DNA from 4 places in the Desulfosarcina sp. BuS5 genome. Region 2 is predicted to be linked to each of the others. Evidence: riboswitches for the same ligand, from Rfam matches in the RefSeq annotation. Region 2 holds a riboswitch; each other region holds the start of a gene.
The links. A riboswitch is a leader RNA that binds a small molecule or an ion and turns the genes downstream of it on or off. The one in region 2 is predicted to bind cobalamin.
Positions count from the first base shown of each region.

Region 1: another riboswitch for cobalamin. It lies ahead of BuS5_RS08505 (TonB-dependent receptor plug domain-containing protein); the one in region 2 lies ahead of BuS5_RS01355 (hypothetical protein).
Region 3: another riboswitch for cobalamin. It lies ahead of ccsA (cytochrome c biogenesis protein CcsA); the one in region 2 lies ahead of BuS5_RS01355 (hypothetical protein).
Region 4: another riboswitch for cobalamin. It lies ahead of thiC (phosphomethylpyrimidine synthase ThiC); the one in region 2 lies ahead of BuS5_RS01355 (hypothetical protein).

Region 1 covers NZ_CP087952.1:1,709,908-1,714,127, reverse strand. The annotation lists gene BuS5_RS08510 (FmdE family protein) at 1-634, opposite strand, end outside; gene BuS5_RS08505 (TonB-dependent receptor plug domain-containing protein) at 646-2,700, opposite strand; cobalamin riboswitch at 2,900-3,079, opposite strand; gene BuS5_RS08500 (carbon-nitrogen hydrolase family protein) at 3,311-4,220, opposite strand, start outside.
Region 2 covers NZ_CP087952.1:278,414-282,633, reverse strand. The annotation lists gene BuS5_RS01365 (HPr family phosphocarrier protein) at 1-1,220, shown strand, start outside; gene ispD (2-C-methyl-D-erythritol 4-phosphate cytidylyltransferase) at 1,329-2,018, shown strand; cobalamin riboswitch at 2,023-2,312, shown strand; gene BuS5_RS01355 (hypothetical protein) at 2,484-2,744, shown strand; gene BuS5_RS01350 (sirohydrochlorin cobaltochelatase) at 2,919-3,803, shown strand; gene BuS5_RS01345 (FecCD family ABC transporter permease) at 3,888-4,220, shown strand, end outside.
Region 3 covers NZ_CP087952.1:1,679,007-1,683,226, forward strand. The annotation lists gene BuS5_RS08370 (DUF3141 domain-containing protein) at 1-1,853, shown strand, start outside; cobalamin riboswitch at 1,985-2,168, shown strand; gene ccsA (cytochrome c biogenesis protein CcsA) at 2,337-3,050, shown strand; gene BuS5_RS08380 (cytochrome c biogenesis protein ResB) at 3,026-3,835, shown strand; gene BuS5_RS08385 (ABC transporter substrate-binding protein) at 3,866-4,220, shown strand, end outside.
Region 4 covers NZ_CP087952.1:1,285,282-1,289,501, forward strand. The annotation lists gene cobT (nicotinate-nucleotide--dimethylbenzimidazole phosphoribosyltransferase) at 1-785, opposite strand, end outside; gene thiC (phosphomethylpyrimidine synthase ThiC) at 788-2,107, opposite strand; cobalamin riboswitch at 2,203-2,386, opposite strand; gene BuS5_RS06455 (hypothetical protein) at 2,407-4,220, opposite strand, start outside.

The DNA.
Region 1 (4,220 bases), 1.4 Mb from region 2:
TTTCTACCATGGTATTAAGTATGCTCCAGTTTTTTTCTTTTTCCCGGGGTGAAGCATTGCCTTGTAATATTTTTTTTGAAATTTTTTTTATTTTTTTTATTTTTTTTTCAGGAATGAGTTTAAATTTATTATAAACTCCTTTTACTGCTTTTCCTGTATCTTTGCGTTGAAACACCATTACATATTGACCGTATTTTTTTGGTTTTAAAGAAGGATCAATCACCAGGTCGCAAGCATTGATTTCACCACGGCCGTAAAGCGGACGTACTCCTGTGATGTATGAGGTAACCTCCATAAGCTCAGTGGCAGCAGCCGTTGCGGAAACACGGATTTGCCCACGTTGAGGGATGCTGTTCGGATAAAGAGCATCCATGGCCTTTTTTGTAAGCATATATCCGGCAGCCATGCTGGGACAGATACGACCACTGTAAAGAGCCACATCTGTCAATTTAATGGTAAGCATGTTTGCCCCTTCGGGCATTGAACCTGCCATCACGGCCATGGGATCAATGATCAGAATTTCAGGCGCCTGACTGTAAAATTCAGGCCATGGATTGGCAGCCATGGAATAAACAGTTGTTGATATTGCTGATAACGCAATTGCAATTATTGTTAATAGACATTTTTTTAACATAATAAATCCTTTTAAAATTCAATCTTGAGGCCGGCCAGGATATTCAGGCCGGGGCAAGGACTATGGTTATCTTTCACTTTCAGATGCTCATGATATTGTTTATTAAAAAGATTTTCAACATTTAAGGTAAGGGTAATATTTTCAAAATAACCGGCAGGGAGTTTCATTCCGCTTCTTATATTGAAAACGGAATAGCCTGCTGTATCATCCTCCCAGGGAGCCGTGTGATCCTGCTTGTCAAAAATCTGTGCTTCCAGTTCCAGCCAGTATTTTTTCTTGCCATTCTCCAAATGAAACCTTACACCTGCCAAACCATTTAAAGGCGGAATATCTATTAAATAGTCATCGTTCTCAGTATCTTCACCTGTAACGTAGGCCAGGTTGCCGAAAAGCGTCATCCATTCGAGAAGATCATATTCGGAGGAAGCTTCAAAACCATAGAGTTCCGCATCGGCTATATTGATATAGATTTCTTTTTTCTTGCCCATCCAGAAGTCATTGGGAAATATTTTTGCACTTATAAGGTCTTTGACCTGATTGTAATAAATATTAAACATGCCTCTGAATCTCTGATAATTCAGTTTAACGCCAAGGTCAAAATTATATGATTGTTCCGGATCAAGCTCCGGGTTTCCATAATAAGCCGTTGTTGCTCCCCAGCGGATGGCATACAGCTCCATAATCGTAGGCGCCCTGAATCCTGAGTTGGCATTGGCCGTAAGATGAATATTGGGGGTCAATGCGTATAACAGCCCAAGATTATAAGTAAATGCATCGAATTTTTCATCCGACACCTCAATATTATCCAATGTTTCTACAGGCCCTCCCGGGGTATATTTTACAACTTTAAACGGCAAGTCCTTGCTGGACGTTTCAATATGATCATATCTAACTGCAAGGGTCAGGGTGGTTTTATCACCAATGAAAATTTCATCCTGGGCAAAAATGCCATACAAATCAGTTTCTGCATCGGGTATCGGTTCAAAATCCAGATTTAGTGCTTGCGCATCATTTGCAATTTTAAAGCTCTTTAAGGTTTCGTCTGAGTTTGATGTTTCATGTGAATAAGTAAAACCTGTAAGCAGCCTTTGGTTTCCCTTTATATTAATAAAGTTATGCATGTTGACACCGCTTGAGTGTGTATTAACATGGCTTGTTTTCAAAGAATACATCGGCTTGGCATCTGAAAAGGCCTTTCCCTCAACTCTTCTTTCCTGCTCTGTATGGAAAGCATCAAAATGGATGGAATCAAAAAAACCTATATTTTTTCCATCATAGGCTAATTTATAGGTCTGGTTATCATATTCGGTATAACGGAAATAAGGAGAATCCGGTTTAAACGTAACTCCCATATCATCAATCTCATTATCCCTTATGGTCAAGGTTACAAAATGATCCGGATTAAAATAATAATGGGATTTCAAATCAAAAGACTGGTTTTTAAATTGTGAATTATTTACATCATCTCTATTGCCATCCTCATAATTATCATTGTCCCGGCCCGCAGCGCTCAGCATAAAATCAAATCCGTATCCGCCTCCGCTCAAGCGGTATCTGCCGTACCAGCCTTCGTTAACTGAAGAATAGAGGCCTTCCGCTGAATTGCTGAAAGTCCATTCATCCTTAAGCGCAAAAGAGGGCTTTTTGGTAATGATATTTATCACGCCCCCTAAAGCATCGGTGCCATACAAGACCGAAGCAGGGCCTTTTATTACTTCTATTCTTTCAATTTCTCCCATATCAATAATAGGAGCCATCGGATCTGATTGCCTCCAGATATTATTGCTTTCCCGAACTCCATCAATCAAAACAAGTGTCCGGCTCAGACCTAATCCCCTGACGGTGGGAATGGTTGTCCATATCCCCGATGTTGACATGGAAACACCTGGCAGTCTTTGTAAAACCTGTCCCGGAGTTGTTGGTGTGTTTTTCTCAATTTCCCCTGATGTAACCACCTCCATAGGCGCTGCCACATCAAATACTTTTTTTTCATCTTTGGTGGCGCTTACCACCATTTCGTCCATGACATAAGCCTGCTCACCCGCAAAGACGTCAGCAATTATCATGGTACTGATGACTCCGCTGAAATATAAAATTTTCAACCAATTACCACACATACTTGCCTCCTTAATAATTGTGAAAAATTAAACCTGTACCCTGAAACAAAAAATCCCGAAGTCCGGTTAATAAACCAGGCTTCGGGATTCCCATCTTTACCCGATAGCTTATGTTCGGTTCTTACTATTCCCCTTAAAAACCAAACCTATATTCTGTATATCATGAGCAGGTCTTCTGACTTCCGGATCATCCTACTTCCTGCGCCTTCCCGGAATTTATCCAGTGGCCGATTGCAGGTTTCGTTCCCGGTTACAGAGGTGGGTCCGTCCCCGATTCACACGAGGTTCCCTATTAATTCAACACGAAACTCAAGATAAAAAAACGCCCAAATATTATAGGCTATATATTTTACAATATTTTTATAACAAATATCTGTAATTTTGTAAAATAATTTAATAGGATGCGGCTAAGCGGCATAAAGCAGCTTTTTACGAGTGCATCAAAATTAAATTAAGTCCTTAACTTAAGTCAAGTTTATCAGCCAGGCGCGATTTAAGGAATCTCCCATAGGGCTCGATAAAAAATAACTTGGCATTTTTGCATCTTTGCATCCCAACTTCACCCGCCGGCGCCTAAAATCAGCTCAAAATCGACCCTGTCCTGAAAACTTTTTTTCCTGGTTTTGACCGTATCAATTTCGCATGAAAATATTCCAGTACCCTTGAATAATTTTTTTTTCCATAGCAGGTGCCCCTCTGGCGGCATATAAAACGCTGCCCCGTTATTGGCGCAAACAGCCACGGCAATATTTTCGGTGGTTTTAATTCTTGCTGAAAGTCTCTTTTTAAAATCAAGCTGATCCAGGGGCAAGAGAACCAGATCACACCCGGTCTTGGCCAGCGCAAGGGCAAGCTCCGGATGTTTAAAATATTCAAAAGGGACTATTGCAATTTTGGCTGTTCCGGATTTAATAACAGGAAAAGGAATTTCGGTATTCTGCCCGGAATCTCCAATAGTATATTTCAGGATTTCATCATAGGTAACCAGGATATAATCTACCAAACCCTTGCTGCGTTTTACTGCAACTGCAAAGCCGGTTTGATATTTTTCAGCCAGTCTTTTCACTTTGCTCAAATTAAAATCACCGGCGTTCATTTCCGGCAGCAGATAAAAAATCGGGCCTTTATTTCTATATTTTACCATATTCTTTTCAATCGATGCCGCGTCAAATTTTCCATCTTCAGGCACAACAAGTTCAAGATTCAAGGTTCCGGGCTGCGGAAGTTCATAATAATCCGTCAGATCACTGACAAGCCGGCGGTCAAGATAGATTGACCGGTAAAACAATAGGTTCCGCTTTGCCAGAATAGTTTGCCGTTTAATTCCTGCAAGTTTTCCGTTTTTATCAAGAGGAATTTCAGCCATAAATAAACGGGAATCTTCATGCCTCCCTTCAAAAAGAAGATCACCTGCCGGATCAAAAAGATATGAGGCCGATTTACGGCAATCCATTACAAGATCTTGCCCG
Region 2 (4,220 bases):
CTAATTTTGACATATCTCAATTTATATTTACGGAAAAACTCTTGCTCAAACTTGTCAGCTCATCTCAGATCCTTGAGGATTTCCTTGATTTTCACGGTGCCAGAAACAGTAAAAAGTGGTATTTTTACAGGGAGCTTACAGCTGCTGTAAGGCATTTAAGCCGTGGAAGCCTATATCAGAAACACATCTCAAAACGTTTAGATTTTTATATACTCGATAATGTAGAAGAGTTCAGAAAAGAAGGTTATACTACGCTAGATTTTTTAACTCAGACCTTAATCGATCTTGCACCTGTAATAATCGACGAGGCTCGCAGGCTTAACATACCAATCCCTGAAAACAGCTTTGAGCCCTCAGATTTTCCCAGCATTGTCACAAACGAGATTCTGGATTACGATATTGATGATGCAGACAGAGATCAACAGAAAAAAAATATTGTAAAAATAGCGAGTGACTTTCTTCAAATCATACGGGAATTTGAGCCATGGGAATCTTATGGGCCGCGAACGTTAGAGGAGATCAAAGAAATTGTTCCGGAAAAGGTTAATGAGGTGCTTGTAGGCCGCTTTGAGATGACGATTCACAATTTACAGTCCTCATTTGACACATATGTAATACACGGTGGTCTCAGGTTCGGAAACGAAAAATTTAAAAAATTACGCGGAATTTTTTCCGTTGTGTTTCACCTTCTCCAAACAACCAGCCGGCTCTTACATTTCTATGAACGGCATCTGTACGATGCCGGGTATAAAAATATTTATAAACATGTTCAGGGCCTCCTTTCCGACATTATCGATCCTGACGCATTAATAGACCGCACCATAAACTATGGTCTTTTTTATACCTGTTATTTCCTTTCCGCCGGTAAAAAGATAGCCAAGGAAATACTTAATGAAAATATAGAAAAATCTTCCATAACTGTCGGAGTGCCGGTGGAACTCGGCTTTCACAGCAGACCAAGCATGATGGTTGCTAAAATTGTGCAGCATTACGGCGGTAATGTAGAAATGTGTGTGGGAAATGATAGATTTGACGCCGGCAGCGTGCTTGATATACAGTGGGCTGGGGGTAAAATACAAAAAGAAAATATTGAGGAAGTCACCTTTCAAGGAGATGTGCGCTCTCTACATGATATTAAAATTCTTGCCCGTGTCAATTACGGGGAAGACTCCATGGGAAAGGGGATACCTCTTCCGAATGAATTAAAGCATCTGAGATAGCTATAAATTTTTAGATAATTAATTGCACAAGGCCAGAGGGAGGAAGGCGTATTGTAATACTCCGACGACCGATAACGCAGTGAAATTATTTATGTGGAAATTTATATTATGGTTTCAGCAATAATAGTCGCAGCAGGCCGGGGCATCAGGATGCAGAGTACCCGGCGCAAACAATACATTGAAATTGCCGGCATACCCATATTATCTCACACTCTGCGAGCGATTGATGCATGCGATTCGGTAAATGAAATCATCCTGATAGTCCCTGGGGAAGATATTGATTACTGTTATAACAATATAATCAGCAGCACAAATCTTTCAAAAAAAATCAGACTGGTTGCCGGAGGAGCTGAAAGGAGCGACTCTGTATATAACGGCATACTTGCTGTAAAGGATTTTAATAGTTTAGTGCTTATTCATGACGGAGTCCGCCCCTTTATCCGTCCTGAAGAGATTGATGCCTGTATATCCGCAGCAGAAGATTCCGGGGCAGCCATTCTGGCCGTGCCTGTTAATGATACCTTAAAGAGTGTTGATGATTCCGGAATTATAGATAAAACTCTGCCAAGGGAGAGAGTCTGGCTTGCACAAACTCCGCAGGTTTTTAAATATTCCATCATAAAAGATGCTCTATATAATGCAATTAAATCGAATTATTCAGGAACAGATGATGCCTTCTTTGTGGAACATATGGGAAAAAAAGTTAAAATTCTTAAGGGCAGCAGGTTAAATATAAAAATAACGACTAGGGAGGATCTTCAATTGGCTCAAGCAATAATTACCTTGACAGAAACATGAATCAAACATAAAGTTAATTAAAGGTGCTTTTATAAAGCTTAAAAGGGAATCTCGTATAGATTTTCAGATAATTAATTACACAAGGATAGAGGGAGAAAGGCGTATTGCAATACTCCGACGACCGATAACGTAGTGAAATTATTTATGTGGAAATTTATAGAAGCGAGAGTGGTCCCGCCGCTGTAATCGGGGACGAAATCTGCATATGCCACTGTCTGATTAGAATCGGATGGGAAGGCGCAGTGATTAGAATGATCCGAAAGCCAGAAAACCTGCCTTTAATGATAGATAGTTTATTCTGCGGTGAAACAGAATAAATGATAAGCAAAGGGCCGATAAACTGGGTAAAGCCCTTCAAGCCGTATAATGGTTTGAAGGGCTTTTTTTATTTCAAGGTGCAATACCGCCCGTCCCGGCCCTTTAACGCGGGACCTCCGAAAAATTTATGAAAGGGGGTGAATCTTGATGAAAACAGGAATAATAGTATATATCGCCGGCAGTGATTTGCCGGATAATGCTGTCGATCATAAAACAGCCGTCAGCAATCTTAACATTGAAGCTGACAGGCTTGAATTTGTATCAGCCACATCCGGCCACTTTGATATAAGCGATGCCTGGTGGTCCCTAACGGTTAAAGGTATGCAAAGAATTATATGCAAACTGGCCGAGTTCACCAGTTTAGGAGACCTTAAGCTGACCGGGCGCGAGCTCAGATTGTGCGGGTAACTTTTCCGGCATTACCCATAGGGTTTCGTCTACATAATTTCACTGCGTATCGGTAAAAACCTTCGGTCGACGTACCACCAGTACGCCTTCTCCAGGTTTTTACCTCTATCCTTGTGAAATTAATTATTAATCGATAAAAAATATTTTCTTTCTTTGGGAGGAATAAAATAAAAAATGAACAGTAAAAGAATTATCCAAGCCGCAGTTCTTATCGTAATCCTTGCCTTTGTCTGTATCTCGGCGCATGCACACGGCGACAACCGTCCCATGAAAAAAGGAATTCTGCTGGTAGCCTTTGGATCAAGCATACCTGAAGCGCAGGTATCTTTTAAAAACATCGACAACAAGGTCAAAGCCGCCTATCCTGGGATACCTGTGCGCTGGGCATTTACATCTTCCATTATACGCCATAAACTTGCAAAACAGGGTAAAAATCTCGATTCCATTGCAATAGCCCTTTCAAAAATGATGGAAGAAAATTTTACGCATGTGGCTGTACAGTCACTCCATACTATCCCGGGTGAAGAATATAATGACCTGATTGCGACAATCTCGGCCTTCAAACATATTCCCGGCGGATTTGATAGAATTATTGTTGGGCAACCCCTTATATCAAAACAGGAGGATATGGAAAAAGTTGCAGATGCCATTATTCAGAATATCCCCAAGGAGAGAAAAAAGAAAGATGGAGTGGTTTTGATGGGACACGGCACTCCGCACCCGGCCAATGCATTTTACGCGGCCATGGCCTATAATCTTCAACAGAGTGACTCGAATATAATTGTAGGGACAGTGGAAGGGAGCCCGACAATTGACGACGTAAAAAAGATGCTGCTTGCAAAAAAGATAAAAAAAGCATATTTAATACCATTTATGTCAGTCGCTGGCGATCATGCCAGAAACGATATGGCAGGTGATGAAGATGATTCATGGAAATCTATTCTAACTAAAGCCGGGATCAAATGTGTGCCTGTTCTTAAAGGTTCGGCTGAATTCGATAATATTGTCGATATCTGGGTTGACCATCTGGAGTTGCCTTTGGAACATTTTAACCATTAAGACAAAATATAACCCCTAACAAATAGAACCGGAATACTGAGCTATTGCCGGTTCTTTCTATTTTAATTGAGCGTTCATTCACAAATGACTTTAAACAAATTAAGAAAAACAGTCACAAGTTCAACCGGCGTCCATTTATTTTTACTTGGAATTTTTCTGTTTACAGCCATTATTGTATCATCCGGATCAGGTTATATTAATATAAACTTTGCAGATGTTTTCAAAATTATTGCTTCCAAAATTACCGGAAACAGGGATTTGCTTGAAGAAATGAACAAAATTTTCCCGGTAATAGTTCTTGATGTGCGTCTGCCGAGAATCTTAACTGCTTCCATTGTCGGCGCCGGCTTATCCATATCAGGGGCAGTATTTCAAGGGATACTCTTAAATCCCCTGGCAGACCCTTACACCCTGGGA
Region 3 (4,220 bases), 1.4 Mb from region 2:
GCTTTAAGGCGGATAGCGAAATAGGTGTGGCTTTATCGGAAGGGTATCCCTGTTATTTTATAGGGTTTACACCGATGCCTGAACCGAATCAGACCATTGAAGCGGTTATACGCGGCGAGGCCCATTTTTTAGCGCATGTGAACGAACTGCACCCTAAAGCGGATGGCAAACCGGTTGTTATAGGCAACTGTCAGGCGGGCTGGGCGGTTATGCTGCTGGCGGCGACGCGGCCGGAGCTTTGCGGCCCGATAATTGTGGCCGGGGCTCCGCTTTCTTATTGGGAAGGCGTGCACGGTCAAAATCCCATGCGGTACACCGGCGGCATGATGGGCGGAAGCTGGATGGCTGCATTATTAAGTGATCTGGGACATGGCAATTTCGACGGCGCCTGGCTAGTGCAAAATTTTGAGGGGCTGAATCCGGCCAACACGCTCTGGAAAAAACAATATAATCTTTATTCCCGGATCGACACCGAAGCAAAGCGCTACCTGGAATTTGAGTGCTGGTGGGGCGACCACGTCTTTTTGAGCGCTGCGGAGATCCAGTATATAGTTGACAATCTTTTTCTGGGCAACAAACTCAGCGGTTCTGAGATCGTCACTTCCGATAACATAAGCGTCGATCTGCGCAAAATTAGTTCGCCAATCGTTTGTTTTTGCTCTAAAGGCGACGATATAACCCCGCCCCAACAAGCTCTCGGATGGATTTTAGACCTGTATCAGAGTGTTGATGATATTTACGCCTCCAATCAGACCATCGTCTACTGCGTGCATGAACATACCGGCCATCTGGGCATCTTCGTATCCAGCAACGTAGCTCGCAAGGAATATTTTGAGTTTGCCTCCAATATTGATCTCATCGACTGTTTGCCACCCGGTCTGTACGAGGCGGTGATCGAAAAAATAAACTATGACACCGTCAATCCGGATCTGGTGACAGGCAACTACATCTCACGCTTTGAAAAACGAACGTTGGACGATATTCACTCTTTGGGTTGCAACACTTTGGAAGATAATCGTTGTTTCGCCACAGTTAAGCGGCTCTCGGATGTCAATTATGGTCTGTACCGAATAATGGTACAGCCGATGGTGCGTGCAATGACCACTGAAGAAAATGCCAAACTGATGCGTCGTCTGCATCCGCTGCGTCTGGGATATGAACTACTATCAGATCATAATCCTATGATGAAACCGCTGGAATGGGCTGCAAAGTGGGTGAGTGAGCATCGTCAGCCGGTTAAACCGGATAACCACTTTCTTCAGTGGCAGACGCTATATTCCGATCTTTTGGCGACAAGTCTCAACATTTTTCGGGACTGGCGTGATATGATGACTGAACAGATGTTTTTTGGCATCTACAGCCAAGACTGGCTGCAAGCCCTCATGGGGTTGCGCGCATCGGACGCTCCGCCCCGCAAACATCCAGGACACGATCCGGTTCATCTGGCGTTTATTGAGCAGCGCAAAAAAGAGATTTTGGCCGGTATGGACAAGGGAGGTCCGCGAGAGGCTTTGATTCGCGGATTTATTTATGTGCGTATACCGGAGGGCGCATGCGACGAACGCGGTTTTGAAATGATCCGCCGCATCCGCGCCGAGCATCATGATAACCATCTGTCCGAATTCAAAAAAACCTGCCGTGAACAGTTTTTTATGATCCTGCTGGATGCACGTCGTGCTGTTGAAGCCATCCCGCAACTGCTTGTGGGAAGAGAAGAAGCGGGGCAGAAATTTTTTGAAATTATCCGTAAAGTCGCCACTGCCCCCGGCCCTTTGGGTAAAGAGGCGGATATGCGCCTGGCGGAGATAAAAGCATTATTTATTCCTGTAAGGCCTGAACAAGATGAAAAATAGCTATAGATGTTCACATAAGTAATTTCAAGAACAAGGCAAGGGGTATATATATCTCATCCGGCAGGAAATTGCAGCCATGAATTGGGGTGGTATAAATTGTTTTCTTGACATTTTATTTTAATTTCGGTATATAATTTTTTATAATTCAGGTGCTTTTTTAAAGATTAAAAGGGAACTCCGTTAAAGTCGGAGACGAGCCCGTCGCTGTAATCGGGGACGAACACCGTATTAATGCCACTGTCGCAATTTGATGGGAAGGCGCGGTTAGTAGGATGATCCGTAAGTCAGAAGACCTGCCTGGTAATATACGCCAAACTTCGTGGACAGAAGTGCCTGGCAGGATCTATAAGGATAAAAAAGGGAATCCCCGGATCGATATTATATCGGTTCGGGTTTTTTTTTGCATTATTAACATTGTTTATTTCACAAAACATTTTTCAAATCGCAGTATTTTTTTATGCCGCAAGTTCTTTTCCGGCAATAATGCAGCAAAAAAAATCTGCTCTATTTCTTTTAGGGGTTGGACTTGCAGCGAATTTATCAGCCTGCCTTGGCAAGTATTACCATGCCTGGCCCATGCTTCCCCTAAATACCGGCATGTATCTGCTTCCGCTCTGTCTGGGTGTGATATTGTTTTTGACAAAGCTCAAGAATGAGCAGTGGTCAGCCATGCTGCCTGTTCTGATCTGTCTGATGTCACTTGCGGCGCTCTTTTTCCCCAAGGACTACTACCTTCCTTTTATCATGTCCAAGACCATTTTTTCGTATATTTTTTTTGTCAGCGGAGTTATCGGCCGGAGTTTTTTTTTTATCGCTGCCCTGAAAGCATTGCAGGCGCTGATCTCTGCCAACAAGCAGGCAAAGGAGAATGGCCCGGGACGCGATGCCGGAACGGTAGAGTTTGTAGTTTGGGGCTTTGTATTCTGGACAATTTCCATGTTTGCGGGCGGAATCTGGTCATATCTGGGATGGGGCAGCCCCGTGGTTTGGGAAGATCCCGCAATTACTACTACTATGGCCACCTGGTTTTATTATACCTGCTTTCTGCATCTCTACCTGCGCCGGGTCTGGAATCTGAACAAGAGGCTTATCTTTGCTGCTGCCGGCGGAATTTTAGTTTTTATTCTTAATTGTTACCCTGAAATGGGGATATTCAGGATGCCCGATTTAAAATGGCTAAGATGGTTAATTTTTTAAAAGCAGTATGGAAGCTGGCTGGTGGCATTAATCTGACAATCGCCTTGCTTATACTCCTCGTTGTTGATTTGTCGGCCGGTTTTATCTGTCTGGAATCTAATATCAGCATCTTTATTCCGCTCAACGATGTAGGGCTGATAGCATGGCTCGATACTTACGGAATAAATTATTTGCAATATACAGCCTGGTTTTTTTTGCTTCTATTTTTGCTGTTTTTACTGGCAGTCAATACTTTTGTGTGTACTACCGATAAAGTTATAACCCTTTTTGGAAACAGATCCTGTTATCGAAGCCAAATCAAGTTTATATTGAATTTTGCGCCCCACATTATTCATTATTCTTTTGTCGTTATCCTGGCAGGTTATCTTGTGAGCTATATCTTTGCCGTTAATCTGCCCGCCAATATCCTGTTGCCCGAAAAAAGCATACCTATTCCCGGTACGGGATATAAAATAAAACTGAATAAATTAAATATAGAATATTATAAAGGGCAGCGGCTCGATTTTTTTCAGGATCGCGCAATCAATCCTGAAGCTGAAATATTACTGACGGATAAAAATGGAATTACCATTAAAAAAACTGTTTCTGTTAACAGGCCGGCACGGTTTAAAGGTTACAGTATCCATTTAGATGATTTTGCCCCTAAATCACGTACAGGTATGCAAAAACAGGAATATGTAAACCTTATTATTCATAGCGATCCAGGCATCCATCTTTACTTTTGCGGGATGATTATGTTTGCGGTTGGTATGCTGATGTATCTTTACCGTTTATATAGACCTTAAGTCTATATAAAACTTGAATGGAAAATAATAATGAAAATACTACTAATTTATAAAAATATTGCGGCAGCCTTTTTGGCCTTGGTGACGATTATCCTTTTTTCAGGATGCAGCCCTTCGTTTCAATCTTTTGGTGAATTTTCAGTAAAAGAAACAGGTGAAGGTATCCATGAAATAAGAGACGGAGACGGGAGCATATTTGTGCTGGTCAGAAGAGGTAAAAAAGCTCCTGCGGGTTATAATAAAAACCGGATTATCCAGGTGCCGGTAAGACGGGTAATAGCTTATTCCACCTATAATATTGCCATGCTGAAGGTCCTGGGTGTTCTGGATGATACACTTGTCGGGGTTACCAGGGAATATAAGGACTGGGTAATGCCTGAAGTCA
Region 4 (4,220 bases), 1.0 Mb from region 2:
ACAGGGATCTTCCGGCCGGCGGCTCCGATAACGAGTCCGGCCAAAGCGCCTATTTCAAATCCGCCTAATTTTGAAAGCACATCAACAGGGTCATCAGGATTCGGCTTATGCAGCTCAATCCCTCTTTCTATTACCTCGATCTTATGCTGCAGCGTCTTGTCATCTATGCCTGTGCCCCGGCCTGTAAGTTTTTCAGGCTGAATACCTGAAAAAGCGGCTATAATCGCAGTTGACGGGGTTGTATTGCCGATACCCATGTCCCCGGTTCCGATTATATCGACGGGGCCCTGTTTTAGTAATTCATCAACTATTTCTATACCCGCTTCAATAGATCGTACTGCCTCATCTCTTGTCATTGCAGGTTCCACAGCCAGGTTCCCGGTTGCTTTACGGATTTTTTTATGAAAAATCGGCAGATCCTGCTCAAAATCATGGTTCACCCCAAGATCAGCCACAACTACCCGGGCTCCGGCATGGTGTGCCAGCACACTGATGGAAGCTCCGCCATTTACAAAATTATAAACCATCCGAGCTGTAACTTCCTGTGGGAAGAGGCTTACTCCTTCTGCGACAACACCGTGATCACCGGCGCAGGTAACGATAACCTTTTCGGTCAATCTAACGTCTAATACGCCTTTTATGCCAGCCAGTCTGGCGGAAAGCGGCTCCAGAACACCGAGGCTTCCCGCCGGGCGGGCCTGCTGAGCAAGACGATCCAGGGCTTTTTTGTATATAATTGAATCCGTAGATTCAATCCTGTTAATTGTCTTCTCAAGTATTTTCATTTTTATCTTTGTGTTGAAACCTTGTCGCCTGCAATATCAGTCATAAAGACTTCCATTCCTTTTTTCATGGCACAAAAATCACCGCACATAGTGCATGTCTCTTCTTTGGAAGGCTCCCTGCTTTGACGTACAGATCGCGCCACATCAGGAAACATCAAAACCTTTTCAAGGTCTCCCCAGCGCATATCGCGTCTGGCTTTTGCGGCTTTTTTTTCATTTTCACGCCGATCAGGATATTTAGATATATCTCCGATTCTCACTGCGATACGAGTCACCCTGACACCTTCGCGCACGTCATCCTCATTGGGCAGGGCAAGGTGCTCAGCCGGGGTGATGTAACAAATAAGATCGGCTCCGAATCTGGCGGAACTGGCGGCGCCGATCGCAGCTACAATATGGTCATAACCTGCGCCGGTATCTGCAGGGAGCGGGCCTAGAACATAGTAGGGAGCATTACCGCTCATCCTCTTCTCAAGCATTATATTACCCTCAATCTCATCAAGGGGCACATGGCCCGGGCCTTCGACCATCATCTGGCATCCCATTTTTCTCCCTTCTTCGGCAAGCTCACAGTTTATTATCATCTCAGCCATTTGAGCGCGGTCATGGCTGTCGTGTATGGCTCCGGCCCGTATGCCGTTGCCGAGTGAAAGAACGGCATCATATTTTTTCATTATTGCGCAGACCCTGTCAAACTGTTCATAAAGAGGGTTCTCCCTGCCTGTTCTGTCCATCCAGGCAACCATGAATGTACCCCCTTTTGATACCAGACCACCATATCTATATCCCTGTTTGCGCAGTCTTTCAATCGTATATTGGTTAATACCGCAATGGATCGCCATAAAGCTTAAACCATCCGCCAACTGTTTTTCAATAAGATCAAATAGATATTCAGGGTCGAGTTTGCCTGGATCTTTGTATTTCCGGGCCGCTTCACAGAATGCCTGGTACAGGGGAACGTTCCCTACAGGGAGGCTGGTATTTGCAAGAACCGCCCTGCGGATTGCATCAAGATCACCGCCGGCGGAGAGTTCCATAAGGGTATCGGCTCCTTCTTCCCGGGCTGCTTTGGCCTTGCGAATTTCAGCATCAATATTACATATATCCGATGAAGTGCCTATGGATGCATTAACTTTGGTTCTAAGCCCTAGGCCTATACCGACAACATTCTGATTTATACGGCCGGGATTATTCGGGATAACGATTTCACCGGAAGCCACCCTCTTTAGTATAATTTCAGGTGAAAAGTTTTCATCTTTCGCGACCTTTTTCATCTGGGCTGTAATAATTCCTTGTTGTGCGAATTCAATCTGGGTAGTCATAATTATACTCCTTTTTATAAAATATGACCCGCCGGAAATTAAAAAAGGGCTCCGGCAGAACATAACTGTTCTACAGAACCCTTTGCCATCGAATTCTACAAAAAAATTCCCTGGTTCGTCTTCTGACTTACTGATAACAATCGACAGCGCCTTCCCAGGTTATTTTTCATAACCCAGTGACAGCAAGAAAATTTGCAAGCAATCGATATTTCAGATTACAGCGGCGGGACCGCCACGGAATTGCACCGTGTTCCGTTAACCAAGTAAAAAATTTAATTTATCTTATGATAAATAAGAGGTCAAGATTTTTCATGTAAGCCGCCCGGTTTAATTCTGTTTTCTGTTACTGATAGATTTTTTATTTCTGAATATAGAAGATGTAAAGTTTTCTTACTATCATCCAACCCACTTAGAATACTGGATTTTGTGTCTTCAAATACCTCCTTCAAATCAGTGAATAAGCTGTAATAATAGTTGATTCCTTCATTTAGATTCTTTGCAAAAGTTAACAGGTATTTTCCTTGTTTCTTTGTCATGGAAACTTTTGTTTTTTCTATTTTATTTTTTAGAAAATCAATGTAAATTTTTAGTTCTTTTATAAACATATTCGGACGATCGGTTCTTGTGATCATATTCGCTCTGCCGTAAATATGATCGGTGATTTCTTTTAAGCTCATTATTTTTGAGAAATACGCCATATTTGGACCCGGACAAATAGAGACTCCATCACCTTCAGCCTTCGTATCTATTTGATTCACCAACAATGCAGACGTACCTAACCCCACACAAAGACATGATTTATCAACTATTTTTTTAAATTTATTTTGGTATTCATCAGAAGATAGTCCTTCATTATCAAGTTTTTTTATTTTTAAATGTTGGTATTGACGTGAAGCCGTACAAATTTTGTTTTCAGTAAACTCTTTATTGGAAACAAGATATTTTTTAGGGCATGGACTACCAGGTTTTCCTTTTGCAATAAAAGATAATTTTGCAAGATCTTTACTGTTCCCTTTAAGATTATTGAAAGGAACGCCCAAAGGAGAGATATTGCTTAAATACAAATCATCTTCTTTAGCTTCTCTCAATTTATTCATAGTCGGCTTATCAACGTTAGTTACCTCCGGGACTAAAAGAAAAGGGGAGCCCCATCCAATGGAATCAAGTTGATAATGTTCGATTAAAAATTGATGTTCTTCAGCCGTACCAACACCACCTTGAGCAGTAATTTTTAACGGTAATTTTTTTTCAGGTATTGAACGGTTTTTGTTGGAAAGCGCCTGAACCAAGATTTCGTAAATTAATTTCATCAGTTCTTTTCGATTATCCCTGAATTCAGCTAATATAGGTCCCAAGAGATACCCATCTGTTGCAAAAGCATGTCCACCGCAATTAAGTCCTGATTCAACTCTGTATTCTGAAACCCACAGTCCTTTTTTAGCCAGAAATTTACCCTGGATCAAAGCCGATCTGTAATCACTGACCTTTAAAACAATTTTCTTTTTTAGTTCCCCATTTTTATCAGGATGGAAATCTTCAAATTGCTCTAAATAGCTATATAATCTAGGATTCATTCCTGCCGAAAGTATTATGGAAGATTTTAAATCGCTATTCGCATACCCCCTGAGCGCAGCATGAGCGTCATTGTATTTTATGGGTAATTTTTCATCATTAATATAGTTCCCCTTATCAATCTTGGTCATAATATTTACATCAATACTGCCCATTGACAAGTTGTCTTTTATCCAGTTTCCAACTTCATTTAAATCAAAATATTCTGCCGTTAACCTATTGAATTTTTGATTTATGCTTGAACTGTCAGGTAACATATTGAGGTATTCTTTTATCTTGTTACCTTTCTCAATAGTGACTTTTTTTAATTTCTCAAATTTTTTTTTTGCCAGGTTGTTCATTAAATTAAGATAGGACGTAATCCTTTTTGCTCTGAAATCCTCGGTTTTTTCTGTAATCTCATTATAAGGAATTTCAAATTTATCGCAGTACATCTTTCTTAACTTTTCAAGTAGAATGTCATCAACTAAAGAAATTACAGAATCAATTCCGTATTGAGAAACCTTTAATGGAGTATCAACAGTAAATCCGATTCCCATTA